2 regions of the Sinorhizobium garamanticum genome follow, and region 1 is predicted to be linked to the other one. Evidence: predicted binding sites of a transcription regulator. Region 1 holds the regulator's gene; the other holds the start of a gene.
What was found. Region 1 encodes PhoB, which activates phosphate uptake and scavenging genes when phosphate is short. Its sites were predicted from a motif close to TGTCATNNANCTGTCAT; they were not measured.
Positions count from the first base shown of each region.

Region 2: the regulator PhoB is predicted to act here: its motif matches at 1,454-1,470, upstream of PZN02_RS06795 (DUF2794 domain-containing protein).

Region 1 is NZ_CP120373.1:726,890-734,092, reverse strand. Features, by position in the region: gene pstA (phosphate ABC transporter permease PstA) at 1-877, shown strand, start outside; gene pstB (phosphate ABC transporter ATP-binding protein PstB) at 890-1,705, shown strand; gene phoU (phosphate signaling complex protein PhoU) at 1,773-2,486, shown strand; gene phoB (phosphate regulon transcriptional regulator PhoB) at 2,608-3,291, shown strand; gene PZN02_RS03520 (GcrA family cell cycle regulator) at 3,366-3,884, opposite strand; gene PZN02_RS03515 (aspartate aminotransferase family protein) at 4,301-5,500, shown strand; gene argF (ornithine carbamoyltransferase) at 5,534-6,451, shown strand; gene PZN02_RS03505 (Hsp33 family molecular chaperone) at 6,907-7,203, shown strand, end outside.
Region 2 is NZ_CP120373.1:1,456,751-1,463,953, reverse strand. Features, by position in the region: gene acnA (aconitate hydratase AcnA) at 1-213, shown strand, start outside; gene PZN02_RS06800 (DUF1223 domain-containing protein) at 386-1,159, shown strand; gene PZN02_RS06795 (DUF2794 domain-containing protein) at 1,491-1,892, shown strand; gene PZN02_RS06790 (GNAT family N-acetyltransferase) at 2,136-2,696, opposite strand; gene PZN02_RS06785 (Bax inhibitor-1/YccA family protein) at 2,914-3,651, opposite strand; gene PZN02_RS06780 (ABC transporter permease) at 3,863-6,418, opposite strand; gene PZN02_RS06775 (ABC transporter ATP-binding protein) at 6,415-7,140, opposite strand.

The DNA of each region.
Region 1 (7,203 bases):
GAGCAGCTTCACCATTCCGATGGCCGATCCCGTCGATCAGTTGGCCAAGGGCGCGATCAGCCGCGACATCCCGGAGAACCAACGCCGCATCAATGACAAGCAGATTGGCATGTACGATCAGTTGGTCGCCAATGGCGTGATCTCGAAGCCGTTCAACTGGGGTCTATTCTTCAATGCCGACAGCCGCTTCCCGGAGCTTGCGGGTCTGGCGGGTGCGATCTCTGGCTCGTTCTGGTCGCTGCTGGTGTGCTTCGTGATCAGCTTCCCGATCGGGATCGCCGCTGCGATCTATCTCGAAGAGTTCGCGCCGAAGAACAGGTTCACCGACCTCATTGAGGTGAACATCAACAACCTGGCCGCCGTGCCCTCCGTGGTGTTCGGTCTGCTCGGCCTTGCGGTTTTCCTCGGATGGCTAGGCTTGCCCCGCTCCGCTCCGCTCGTCGGTGGCTTCGTTCTCGCGTTGATGACGCTGCCGACGCTTATCATCGTGACCCGCGTATCACTGAAGTCGGTACCGTCCTCGATCCGCGAGGCCGCGCTCGGCGTGGGGGCGTCGAAGCACGAGGCGATCTTCCACCACATCCTGCCGCTTGCGATGCCGACCGTCATGACCGGCAGCATCATCTCGCTGGCAAGAGCGCTCGGCGAAACCGCGCCGCTGCTGCTGATCGGCATGAACGCCTTCATCACCAGCCCGCCCGAGGGCGTCTTCGCTGCATCTACCGCACTACCGACACAGATCTACATCTGGGCCGATAGCCCCGAACGCGGCTTCGTGTCCCGAACCTCCGCTGCAATCCTGGTTCTTCTGGCATTCCTCGTGCTGATGAACGGGATCGCGATATTTCTCAGGCAGCGCTTCGAGCGCCGCTGGTAGGGAGAAACAGAGATGAATATTATGTCCGAAGCAGCAGTTGAAAAGGCGCTGGATCAGAAGATGAGCGATGCAAACTTCAAGATGGTCGGAAAGGACGTATCCGTCTACTACGGCGAGAAGCGCGCTCTCTTCGACGTGAACCTGAATGTTCGCAAGAATACCGTGACGGCGCTGATCGGTCCCTCGGGCTGCGGCAAGTCGACTTTCCTGCGCACGCTCAACCGCATGAACGACACCATCGAAGGCTGCCGCGTAACCGGCAAGATCACGCTCGACCAGTCGGACATCTACGATCCGAGCGTGGACGTGGTCGAACTCAGGGCTCGCGTCGGCATGGTGTTCCAGAAGCCGAACCCGTTCCCGAAATCGATCTACGAGAACATCGCCTACGGCCCGCGCATCCATGGTCTGTCGCGTAACAAGTCCGACCTGGATCAGATCGTCGAGAACAGCCTGGTGAAGGCTGGCTTGTGGAACGAAGTCAAGGATCGGCTGCTAGAGCCGGGCACCGGCCTCTCCGGCGGTCAGCAGCAGCGCCTCTGCATCGCGCGTGCCGTTGCGGTCAGCCCCGAAGTGATCCTGATGGACGAGCCCTGCTCGGCGCTCGATCCGATCGCCACCGCGAAGGTCGAGGAGCTCATTCACGAGCTGCGCGCGAATTTCACGATCGTCATCGTGACCCATTCGATGCAGCAGGCCGCGCGCGTTTCGCAACGCACCGCCATGTTCCACCTCGGCAATCTCGTCGAGGAGAACGACACCGACAAGATGTTCACCAATCCGGATGATCAGCGCACGCAGGACTACATTATGGGTCGGTTCGGCTAAAGCGGTTTCCAACCCTTACGATTGATGAAGGTCCATGCAGAACAGCGCGCGCCTTGAGGAAACGAAAATGACTCATGCACATATAACCTCAGCCTTCGACGAGGAGTTGAAATATCTCGCGCGCCGGATCTCCGAGATGGGCGGGCTTGCCGAGCAGATGGTTGCGGACTCTGTCCGGGCGCTGGTGAACTCGGATCTGGCCCTGGCGCAGAAGGTGATTTCCGACGACGCGATCCTCGACGACGCCGAGCGTCAGATCGGCGAGAAGGCGATCGTCACCATCGCCAAGCGTCAGCCAATGGCGTCGGATCTCCGCGAGATCATGGGGTCGATCCGGATCGCCGCCGATTTGGAGCGCGTCGGCGACCTCGGCAAGAATACCGCCAAACGCGTGATCGCGGTCGCCGGATCCGGCATTCCGCGCAAGCTTGCGCGCGGCTTGGAGCATCTGGCGGAGTTGGCCTTGGTTCAGCTCAAGGAAGTGCTCGACGTCTATGCCTCCCGTTCGCCGGAAAAGGCGAACAGCATCCGCGAGCGCGATGAAGAGATCGACGCGATCTACACGTCGCTTTTCCGCGAACTGCTGACCTATATGATGGAAGATCCGCGCAACATCACGCCGTGCACGCATCTTCTCTTCTGCGCCAAGAACATCGAGCGTATCGGCGACCATGCGACCAACATCGCCGAAACGATCTATTACATGGCGACGGGTGCTCAGCCGCAAGGCGAACGGCCGAAGGACGACACGACGTCGACCCTAGGGTCGGTGACGGACTAGTCCCGCCCGACGTCCGCATGCCTTTGCGCATGCGTTGATCTTATCCCGGCCGTGATTGTCGCGGCCCATACTGTGTCGCGGTTGCATGATGGCGTCCGCGCGTGGGAAGGAGCATGACCGAATGTTGCCGAAGATAGCTGTTGTCGAGGACGAGGAGGCGCTGAGCGTCCTCCTGCGCTACAATCTCGAGGCCGAAGGTTTCGACGTCGATACGATATTGCGTGGAGACGAGGCCGAGATTCGCCTTCAGGAGCGGTTGCCGGATCTCCTGATCCTCGACTGGATGCTGCCCGGAGTGTCCGGCATCGAACTTTGCCGCCGGCTACGGCAGAGGCCGGAAACGGAGCGCCTGCCGATCATCATGCTGACCGCGCGCGGCGAGGAAAGCGAGCGGGTTCGTGGCCTCGCCACCGGCGCCGACGACTATGTCGTCAAGCCGTTCTCGACACCGGAACTGATGGCGAGGGTGAAGGCAATGCTCAGGCGTGCCAAGCCCGAGGTGCTTTCGACGCTGTTGCGCTGCGGCGACATCGAGCTCGATCGCGAGACGCACCGTGTCCACAGGCGCAGCCGCGAAGTCCGGCTCGGACCGACGGAGTTCCGGCTCCTGGAGTTCCTTATGTCCTCGCCAGGGCGCGTCTTCTCCCGTTCACAGCTTCTCGACGGCGTGTGGGGACATGACATCTACGTCGACGAGCGCACCGTGGATGTGCATGTCGGCCGTCTGCGCAAGGCGCTGAACTTCTCGAACATGCCCGATGTCATACGCACCGTGCGCGGCGCCGGCTATTCGCTTGAAAGCTGATAGAGTCTGCGTTTCATAGGCATCAAAAAAAGGGGCGGCACCGCCCCTTTTTCCGTAGCGTTCATGCAAGCGGATCAGCGCATGCGCCGGCGCTCGCCGGAAGGCTGATAGGCGAGCCGCGTGTGATAGCTGCAATAGGGCGAAGCTTCCGGCGACTCGTTGCCGCAGAAATGGAATTCTTCCTTCAAGGGGTCGCCGATCGGCCACTTGCAGGTGCGTTCCGTCAGCTCCGTCAGGCCGAGGCGGCGCGACATCGGAACGACGACGTTCGGTGCGAGTTCGAGGTTCTGCTCCGCGACGAGATCGACTTCGATCTCTTCCTTGAGCACGGTGGCGCCAGCGGTGCGGGTGACGGTGCGGGTTGTGACGCGCGAGGCATAATTCGGCGCGCGGGGCGCAGAGGTTGTGCGCTTCGGGCGGGCGGCATTGGTCGTGCCGCCGGCCTTGGCCCGCCCCGGCAGGCTCAGCCGGTGAACCTTGCCGATGACGGCGTTACGGCTGACACCACCCAATTGTGCCGCGATCTGGCTGGCGCTCAGGCCTTCGGACCACAGCTTCTTCAGTTTCTCCACCCGCTCGTCAGTCCAGTTCATTTCTGCACTCTCCGTTCTCGGCGTTGGATGGCAGAATCCATCACCAAGCTCCGGAAAAACTCCGGAGCTGCAACGCGATAACTCTTTTGGTGACTAGGTCCGCCGCATGCGTCTAGTAATTGAATATTAACCTACTGGCAGGGTGACTCCGTGGCAAGAGTCGCGGGATTCGCGCCGAATCGATTTTGGGGTTTTCCCCAACTTGCTGGCTGGCCGTTGCATTTTTGCAAGCCCCCGCCGGATGTTTTTTCGCACGTCGGAATCCGTGCGCCCGAGCTCGCTGCAAGCCTTGGTTTTGTTGACATTGCAGTGCGAAATGGGAATAGTGCCTGCGCCGCCGAAAGGCGGCATTTTTGATTTTTATCGGACACGATCGCCCGATATCGATGCCACCAGGACGGAAGGAGAAGTTCGCCATGGCCGCAACAACGCCGCTCTACGACACCTATATGCGTGCGCCGTTGCGTTTCGAGCGAGGCGAGGGCGTCTGGCTCATTGCCGAGGACGGCTCGCGCTATCTCGATTTTGCCGCCGGGGTTGCCGTGAACTCGCTTGGCCATGCCCATCCGCACCTCGTCGAGGCGCTGAAGGCGCAGGCGGACAAGGTCTGGCATCTTTCCAACCTCTATGAGATTCCGGGACAGGAAAGCCTGGCGCGCCGGCTGACGGCCGTGACCTTCGCGGATCGCGTGTTCTTTACGAATTCAGGCGCGGAAGCGCTTGAATGCGCCATCAAGACAGCGCGCCGCTATCATTTCGCCAGGGGGAATCCGGAAAAATTCCATATCATTACCTTCGAAGGCGCTTTCCATGGCCGCACGATCGCGACGATCGCGGCCGGTGGCCAGCAGAAGTACATCGAAGGGTTCGGACCAAAGGCACCGGGTTTTTACCAAGTTCCTTTCGGCGACATTGCGGCGGTCAAGGATGCGATCAACGATGAGACGGCGGCGATCCTGATCGAGCCGATCCAGGGGGAGGGCGGTATTCGCTCGGCCAGCAAGGAGTTTCTGCAGGAGTTGCGGGCGCTTTGCGACGAATTCGGCTTGCTGTTGATCCTCGACGAGGTTCAGTGCGGCATTGGCCGTACCGGCAAGCTCTTCGCCTATGAATGGTCCGGCATCCGGCCGGATATCATGGCGGTCGCCAAGGGCATCGGCGGCGGCTTTCCGCTGGGCGCTTGCCTTGCGACCGAAGAAGCGGCAGCCGGCATGGTCACGGGCACGCATGGCTCGACCTATGGCGGCAATCCACTGGCCATGGCGGTCGGAAACGCGGTCCTCGACGTTGTTCTCGCCGACGGATTCCTGGAGCAGGTGCGCGACGTCGCTCTTGTCTTCCGGCAGGGGCTCGCGTCGCTCAAGGATCGTTTCCCGAATGTGATCGAGGAAATCCGCGGCGACGGGCTGATGCTCGGCATCAAGGCGAAGGTGCCCTCCGCTGACCTGTTGAAAGCAATCCGCGCCGAGAAGCTGCTCGCAGTTCCCGCCGGCGAAAACGTGCTGCGTCTGCTGCCGCCGTTGATCACTACCGCCGCCGAGGCCCGAGAAGGGCTTGCGAGGCTTGAGCGCGCCGCCGAGGCGGTCAAGAGCAACAGCGGCGACGCGGCGGCCTGAACGGCCCGACTTTCACGACAGGAATTCTGAACAATGACAGGTACCAGACATTTTCTCGACATCTCGGCGATGGCGACTGCCGACCTGAGGACGATCATTGACGACGCCCGCGTTCGCAAGACCGCGACGAAGGACGGCACTGCCGAACGCCCGCTTGCCGGCAAGATGCTCGCGATGATTTTCGAGAAGCCTTCCACCCGCACGCGCGTCTCCTTTGACGTCGGCATGCGTCAGCTCGGTGGCGAAACCCTGTTCCTTTCCGGAACTGAAATGCAGCTCGGCCGCGCCGAGACGATCGGCGATACCGCCAAAGTCCTTTCGCGCTATGTGGACGCGATCATGATCCGCACGACCGACCACCGGCGGCTGATGGAGCTCGCCGAACACGCTACGGTGCCGGTCATCAATGGTCTGACCGACGACACGCACCCCTGTCAGATCATGGCCGACATCATGACGTTCGAGGAGCATCGCGGATCAGTCAAGGGCAAGACGATCGCCTGGACGGGCGATGGCAACAACGTCCTTCATTCGCTGATCGAAGGCTCCGCGCGTTTCGGATATCGCATGAACATGGCGGTGCCGCTCGGGTCCGAACCACAGGACAAATTCCTCAACTGGGCGCGCAACAATGGCGGCGATATCCTGCTTTGCCATGAGGCCGAGCAGGCCGTCGCCGGCGCCGATTGCGTCGTCACCGACACCTGGGTATCGATGAACCAGGAGCACCGCGCCCGCGGCCACAATGTTTTCCAGCCGTATCAGGTCAACGAGGCCTTGATGAAGCATGCCGCCCCGGACGCATTGTTCATGCACTGCCTGCCGGCGCACCGGGGCGAAGAGGTCACGGATGAGGTCATCGACGGCCCGCAATCGGTCGTCTTCGATGAGGCGGAAAACCGGCTGCACGCGCAGAAATCGATCCTTGCCTGGTGCATGGGCGTCGTCTAACGACAGCGGCACAGACCTTTCGGCGGCGTTCCGCGTTGACACAACAGCTTTGCGCGTCTTATCAGACGCGCAAAGACGCTGTGGTACTTTGAATTACTGCACGGTTTTGTCCTTAAATCGGCTACGAGTTAGGGAAACATGCTGTAGGGCGGACCGCCGTTGTAGATACGGGCGAGACCTCGGCGAGGACCCCGGGGCCGGCAGCGCATGAAAAGCCTATTGAATTTGTCGAGCTGAGACACAATCTAGGCGGCATGCGGGCGGCTCCGATTTTTGCTACCGGACAGTGGCCGCCCATCAGTCATCGTGCATTGCGGGCGCATGCCGCGCCTGACGGAATGCATAACCTTCTGGACAAGTTCGTTCGCGACAGGGTCAAATGAAATGACGGGCAGGCTGCGCCGGGGAATATCGATGTCTCCATGCCGCTTCACCCGCGATGCAAGGAGCAAGACATGACAGAAACAGTGCGGGGGCTTGGCGAGTTCGATTTTGCCGGTGACGACCATGTCGTGCCTTTCCACGTCGAGGGGCTCGATGTGCGCGGGCGTGCCGTGCAGCTGGGACCGATGCTCGATGCCATCTTGGAGCGGCATAATTATCCGCTGCCGGTGGCTCGTCTGGTCGCTGAGACAGTGGTGCTGACGGTACTGCTCGGCACGTCGCTGAAGTTCGAGGGCAAGCTGATCGTTCAGACGCAGGGCGATGGTGCGGTCGATCTTGTCGTCGCGGATTTTTCGACGCCGGATCGG
Region 2 (7,203 bases), 730 kb from region 1:
TGGGAATCGCTGGGCTTGAAGGGCGACGAGGTCGTGACGATCGACAATCTCGTCAACGTCCAGCCGCGCGAGAGGCGCGTAGCCCGGATCACCTATGGCGACGGCTCGGTCAAGGAAGTTCCGCTGATCTGCCGCATCGACACGCTTGACGAAGTCACCTACGTCAACAACGGCGGCATCCTGCAGACGGTTCTGCGCGACCTCGCAGCCTGAGCCTGCTGACCATAGACCGCTTGCGAGCCGGGGCATCGAAGGTGCCCCGGCTTTTTCACGTCCCCGTACCGGTAAGCGGCGAAATACTCACTCCAACGTGACTTTCCGTTGAAGAACGCCCGTCGTATGTATGAATTCCAGCATTCGAGCCTGCCTATCATAAAGTGACGCCATGACATTCGCCTATAAGACAACCATCCGGCGTCTCGCCCTGACGATAGCGATTCTGGGAGCAGGCTGCGGAGCGGTTGCGGCGGACGACGGGAAGACAATCAAAGGCGTGGTCGAGCTCTTCACCAGCCAAGGTTGCTCCTCCTGTCCGCCGGCGGATGCTGCGCTCAAGAAGCTCGTCGATGAGGGTGACGTCGTCGCGCTCGCCTATCACGTCGACTACTGGAACTATCTCGGCTGGGCAGACACGCTCGCTTCCAAGGAAAATACCGAACGGCAATATGCCTATGCCCGCATGCTCGGCCGCAACGGCGTCTATACGCCCCAGGCTGTCCTCAACGGTCGCGATCATCTCAACGGCGCCAATCTGCAGGCGATCAGGAGCCGGCTGGACGCGATGAACGCGGAGGGCCGGGGACTGGCTGTTCCGGTCCACGCGGCGATTGGCGACGATGGAATCTCGATCAAGGTCGGGGCTGGAGAGGGCAAGGCAAATGTCGTCGTCGTCTATTTCGAACGGGCCAAGGTCGTCGATGTCGAGAAAGGCGAAAACAGCGGCAAGCAGATCGCCTACTGGCACGCCGTGCGCGACATACAGACGATCGGCATATGGGATGGCAAGCCGGCCGAATTCACCTTGCCCGCCTCCGTCCTGATCGAGGGAAATGGCAACAGTGGCTGCGCCGTCCTGCTGCAATCGATGAAGGACGCGGAAACGCCGGGGGCCATCGTCGGAGCGGCAGCCGTTCTTGCCGGCCCGCAGGGCAAGCTTTGACCCGGTGATTTCTGACACAGGGGATTTTCTGAGTCGGGGGTGGTTCGGCCCGGCAGCATCGAGGGGCTGGGGCTGAGGGTTCGAAGTTACCGGACCGAACCGGTCATGTCTGCGTTCGTAATCTCCCGCAGCATGACGACCTGTCCGGACATACGGTGGCAACGACTCTGTCCGGCAGCGGTGGAAGTCTTGCCGTGAATTGGGGCGGCGATTTGACTGAATTGCGGCAACGGAAAGAATTGCGGGCATTGTTCACCGGCTTCCGACTTGCTTTTCCGCTCCTGTCAGGCACACTGTCGTAGTCCTGTCACATCAGAAGGCCGAAATACTGATGACTGATCAACCGGATTTACCGGAAGGCGAGACGCGTCGCCAGGGCCAGACCACATCGCAAGTGGTCGACTTTCACGAATACAAGAGCGCCAGGAATCCCCCTCCCGTTACATTTCATCGCCGCGAGCTGGACCAGATTTTGCGGGTCTATGGCCGCATGGTCGGCGAAGGCGAATGGCGCGACTATGCGATCGACCACACGAAGGATCGAGCCGTATTCTCCGTGTTCAAGCGATCGGGGGAAACGCCGCTCTACCGGATCGAGAAAAACCCGAAGCTTGCGGCAAAGCAGGGTGCCTATAGCGTGCTCAACGCCCATGGCACGATATTGAAGCGTGGCCATGAGCTTGCCCTGGTGCTCAAGGTGTTCGACAAGGTCCTGAAACTCGTCGAGACCTAACGCGATATTTCCGTTGGAATTGCCCCTCATCCGCCTGCCGGCACCGTCTCCCCGCAGGCGGGCGAAGGGTGATGCCGCGCCTTCAGTCCGCTCTCCGTGCGAACGGAAAGAGGGGCGAGGGGCAAGCCACCACTCCAAGAGGACCTACAGCGACGCGCGTCTTATCCAAACGCGTAAAGGACGCTGCAGCACTTTGAATTGCTGCATGTTTCAATCGAGTACAATTTAAGAAAATGCAGTGACTCAGCTTCGGTAGAGGGTATCGGGGTAGACGCCTTCGACCGGGTCTGTGGCCGTTCCGTCTCCGAGCGCGAGCTGCATGATCGCCGTGTCGAGCCAGCGGCCGTGCTTGAAACCGGTCGCCTTCATCAACCCCTGATGCTCGAAGCCGAGCGCGCGATGCAGCGCGATTGATGACGGGTGCGCGCCGCCGATCACCGCCACCATCTGGCGGAAGCCAAGCGCGGTGCATCGCTTGATCAGCTCCGCGAGCAAGGCCCTGCCGACGCCTTTGCCTCGGGCCTCCGGCGCGAGGTAGATGGAATCCTCCACCAGGAACCGATAGGCCGTTCGCGTGCGGAACGCGGAAGCATAGGCGTAGCCGATGATCGCTCTGCCGTGGTTCTCTTGTGCCACGATGTAGGGATAGCCGTTGCCGGTTATCGTCGAAAACCGCATTGCCATCTCCGCCTCGGAAGGCGGCGTTATCTCGTAGGTCGCCACGCCGTTTAAAACGGACTCGCGATAGATTTCGGTAATTGCTGGAAGATCGGCAGCGACGGCGTCGCGTATAGTGACAGGCATTGGACTTCGTGATGTTGGCTTATCCCGATCAAATCGCATGGATCGGAAGGGGCGATCAAGGCCGTTCTACTTAGGCTTCTTTGAATCGGAGTCGACTTGGCATCAATTCCCGTAGCGATTCAAAGGTCTTACAGCGACCTTTGCGCCCGAAGAGACGCCGACGCTGTGGCAACAAAAAAGGCGGCCGAAGCCGCCTTTTCCGTGAATGCGCGTCTGACTACTCGTTCCTGTTGCCCAGGAACTGCAGCAGGAACATGAACAGGTTGATGAAGTCGAGATAGAGCGTCAGCGCGCCCATGATGGCCTTGCGGCCAGCAACCGCGACGTCATCGGCCTCGAAGTACATTTCCTTGATCTTCTGCGTGTCGTAGGCGGTAAGGCCGGCGAAGACCAGCACGCCGATGACCGAGATCGCGAAGGCGAACGCCGAAGACGCCAGGAAGATGTTGACGATCGACGCGATGATCAGGCCGAAGAGGCCCATGATCAGGAACGTGCCGAAGCCCGACAGATCCTTTTTCGTCGTGTAGCCGTAGAGCGACAGGGCGCCGAAGGAGGCGGCCGTGACGAAGAACGTCTGCACGATGCTCTGGCCGGTGAAGACCAGGAAGATCGAGGACAGCGAGAGCCCCATCAAGGCGGCGTAGATCCAGAACGTCGTCTGCGCTGCGGAGACGCTCATCGAATTGATGCGGAAGCTCATGAAGAACACCAGCGCCAGCGGCGCCAGCATCACGACCCACTTCAGGGGCGAAACGTAGATGAGCTGGGCGAATGCCGGATTGGAGGCGGCAAGCGCATAGGTGCCATAAGCTGCTACACCTGTTATCGCCAGCCCGAGAGCCATCAGGTTGTAGACCTTCAGCATGTAAGCGCGAAGGCCTTCATCGATCACGGCACCCGCCTGAGCGCCGGCGGGCGACATTCGGGTTTGGTAGTTTCTCAGATCAGCCATTGTTTCCTCATTTAAGCCCCGGTTGAATTGACGGTGTCGGGCGGTAAGTGCTTGTCGTTCAAGCGCCCAGGCGCCGCTGCGGGGCTCCAGCATGCCTGCCGACAAATATGATGTCGAAAGCCTTCGCGCACAAGACCCGGAAGGCCCGGAATCGCGCAAAGCCAGGCCCCGGGCCATCAAACAAGGGTGATTTACGGTTAAATTGCCGTCCTTACAATTCGCGCAGCACCGGAGCGGCTTTCTGGCCGAGAATACGCCAGGTCCCGGCAAGTCCGATGCCGACGGTCATGACGAGCGCGACGACGATGGTGGCAACCGCGACATCCGGAAGGAAGTCGGACGGCAGCGTCATCACGCGGCTGACGACGAACCAGGCGGAGACACCCCCGGCGAACAGCGCGAACACGGCGGTTGCGAAGCCGAGAATGATGTATTCGTAGCTGAAGGCGCGGATCAGCGTGCCGCGCGTGGCACCCAGTGTCTTCAACACCACCGCATCGTGAATGCGCGCACGGTTGCCAGCGGCAAGCGCCCCAGCAAGAACGAGAACCGACGCGATGAGGGCGACGGCGGCGGCGGCCCGGACGGCTGTGGCAAGCTGCGCCAGAAGCGTATTGACGATATCGAGCGCATCCTTGACGCGCACGCTAGTGATCGTGGGATAGGTATTGGTGACCGACTTCAAGACCGCCGCTTCCTCCGTGGCCGTGGCATCCGGATCGATGACGGTTGCGAGCCAGGCATGCGGCGCGCCGGCAAAGGTATTCGGCGAGAAGACCATGACGAAGTTGATCGACAGTGATTCCCATTCGACGTTGCGGAAATTGACGATCTTCGCGGTGATGTTGCGGCCGAGCACGTTGACGGTCACCGTGTCGCCGAGTTTCAGGCCGAGATCGCGGGCTTCCTCCGCCGAGAATGAGACCAGCGGTTCACCCTGGTAGTCCTCGGGCCACCAGCTGCCTTCGGTGAGCGTCGAGTTTTCCGGCCGATTTTTGGCATAGGTGATGCCACGGTCGCCGCGCAGCACCCATTGCCCGCCGGGCGGTACGTTGCGGCTGTTCACGTCCTCGCCGTTGAACGCCACGATGCGCCCGCGCAGCATCGGCACTTCAACGACCTTGCCCTTCGGCATCGCCTGGGAAAGCAGCGACCGGAACCCTTCGATCTCGCTGCCCTGGATGTCGACGAAGAAGAAGTTCGGCGCCCGCTCGGCCATGTCGCCGGTGAGTTCGCGCCGGAGATTGCCGTCGATGAGCGCCAGTGTCACGAGCAAGGCGAGACCGAGACCTAGCGACAGCACCACTGACGGCGTCAGGGCGCCCGGGCGATGGATATTGCCGATCGCCAATCTCAGTGCCGGCGAATTCACCCGCGGGCTGCGCCGCGCCAGCCAAGAAATGAGCCAGGACACGCCGCGCAGCAGGATGAAGGCAAAGGCAATTGCGCCGAGGAAGATCAGCGAAATGCTGCGATCATAGGCCGTCCAGACGGCAAGTCCGGCGAGCGCCGCTAGGCAGGCGAGCGCCCCTGCGAGATAGGGCCAGGCCGGAAAGCCGGTCGGTTCGAACCCCTGTTGCCGGAAAAGCGCCGTTGCCGGCACCCGGCGCGCGCGGCCGAGCGGCAGGATGGCGAAGGCGAGCGCCGTCAGCAGGCCGAAAAGCGCCGCTAGGCCGAGCGCCGACGGGTAAAGCTGGAACGACGTCGGAACGGGCAGCACATCGGCGAGGAACTGGGCCGCGACAAAGGGGATCAGCGCGCCGAAAACGAGGCCGATGCCGATGCCTATCAGCGCAATCATCAGGATCTGCGCGAGATAGACCATGGCGACCAGTGTGGCCGGAGCGCCGAGGCATTTGAAGGTTGCAATGACGCTGCGCTTGCCATCGAGATAGGCGCGCACGGCGTTGGCGACGCCCACTCCACCGACGATCAGCGCCGTCAGGCCGACGAGGGTCAGGAACTGCGAGAAACGCGTGATATTGGCGTTGAGCGACGGCGCCGCATTGCGGCTTGTCCGGATCGACCAGCCGGCCGACGGGAACTGCTTCTCCGCCTCGGAGCGAGCCGATGCGACACGCTGAGGATCGGCAAGCCTGACCTTGTAGCCATGCTCGACGAGGCTGCCGGTCTGCACGAGCCCGGAGGCAGCGAGCGCGTCGGCCGAGACCATCAGCCGCGGCGCAAAACCGAACCCGTCGGAAAGCGCGTCCGGCTCCCGCACGATCGTAGCGTTGATCCGAACCCGCGCATTGCCGATCAGGATTTCGTCGCCGGGTCTGATACCCAGACGCTCCAGCAGCAGCGGCGCGGCGACCGCACCGAACGCCTCCCCCTGTTTGGACAGGAGTTCGCCGAGCGACCTGGCCGGCTCGCTTTCGAAAGTGCCGTAGAGGGGATAGGCACTGTCGACGGCCTTCAATTCGACGAGCGCCTGGTTGGAACCATCGGGGAGGCGCGCCATGGAGCGCAGGCCCGAGGAAACGGAGACGCTGCCGAGACTGTCGAGAAAGGCGCGCTCCTTAGCCGTCGCCACGCGATTGTTGAGTTCGAAGCGGATATCGCCGGCAAGGAGCTCTTGCCCTTGCGACGCGATCGTCGCGCTGATCGACTGCGAAAGCGAATTGACGCCGGCGATCGCCGCCGTGCCAAGCGCAATGCAGGCAAGAAAGATGTAGAAGCCCTTGAGCCCGCCGCGCATTTCGCGCAGCGCCAGTCTAAGGGCGAGAAACGGGCGAAAGCGATTGATGACGCCCGTCTCGCTCATGCCGAAGCCGCCTCGTGCTGAACGGCAGCGGCACTCGGTTCGGCATGCCCGCCCGAGACGATCTCGCCGGAGCGCACCTGCACCTGCCGCCCGCAGCGCCCGGCGAGCGCGGCATCATGCGTAACGAGAACCAGCGTCATGCCGCGTTCGCGCTGTTCCGCAAAGAGAAGATCAGCGATCTGCCGGCCGGTCTCGGCGTCGAGATTGCCGGTCGGTTCGTCGGCGATCAGTAGCTTCGGTGACGGCGCCAGAGCACGGGCGATCGCGACGCGCTGCTGCTCGCCGCCTGAAAGCTGCCCCGGATAGTGCGTCAGCCGGTCGCCGAGGCCGACCGCGACAAGTTCCTGGCGCGCGACGTCGAAGGCGTTGCGGACGTTCGCAAGCTCAAGCGGCACCGCGACGTTCTCCAGTGCGGTCATGTTGGGGATGAGGTGAAAGGACTGGAAGACGATACCGACGTTGCGACCCCGGAAATCCGCAAGCCCATCCTCGCTCATGCCGTGCAAGGGTGTCCCGTCGATGACGATCTCGCCGCTGTCCAGCCGCTCCAGGCCGGCGAGCACCATCAGCAGCGTCGATTTTCCCGATCCGGACGGGCCGACGATACCGACGGATTCTCCGGCGTCGACTGTGAGGCTCACGGCCTTCAGCACATGGACTGCGGCCGCGGCCTCGCCCAGCGTCAGGTCGGCATTTTTCAGCTCGATGATGGTTCTTGCCACGCGGAAACAGCCCTATATGAAAACCAGACTTGATGACGAAACGATTGCCCTCGGGGATTTAGG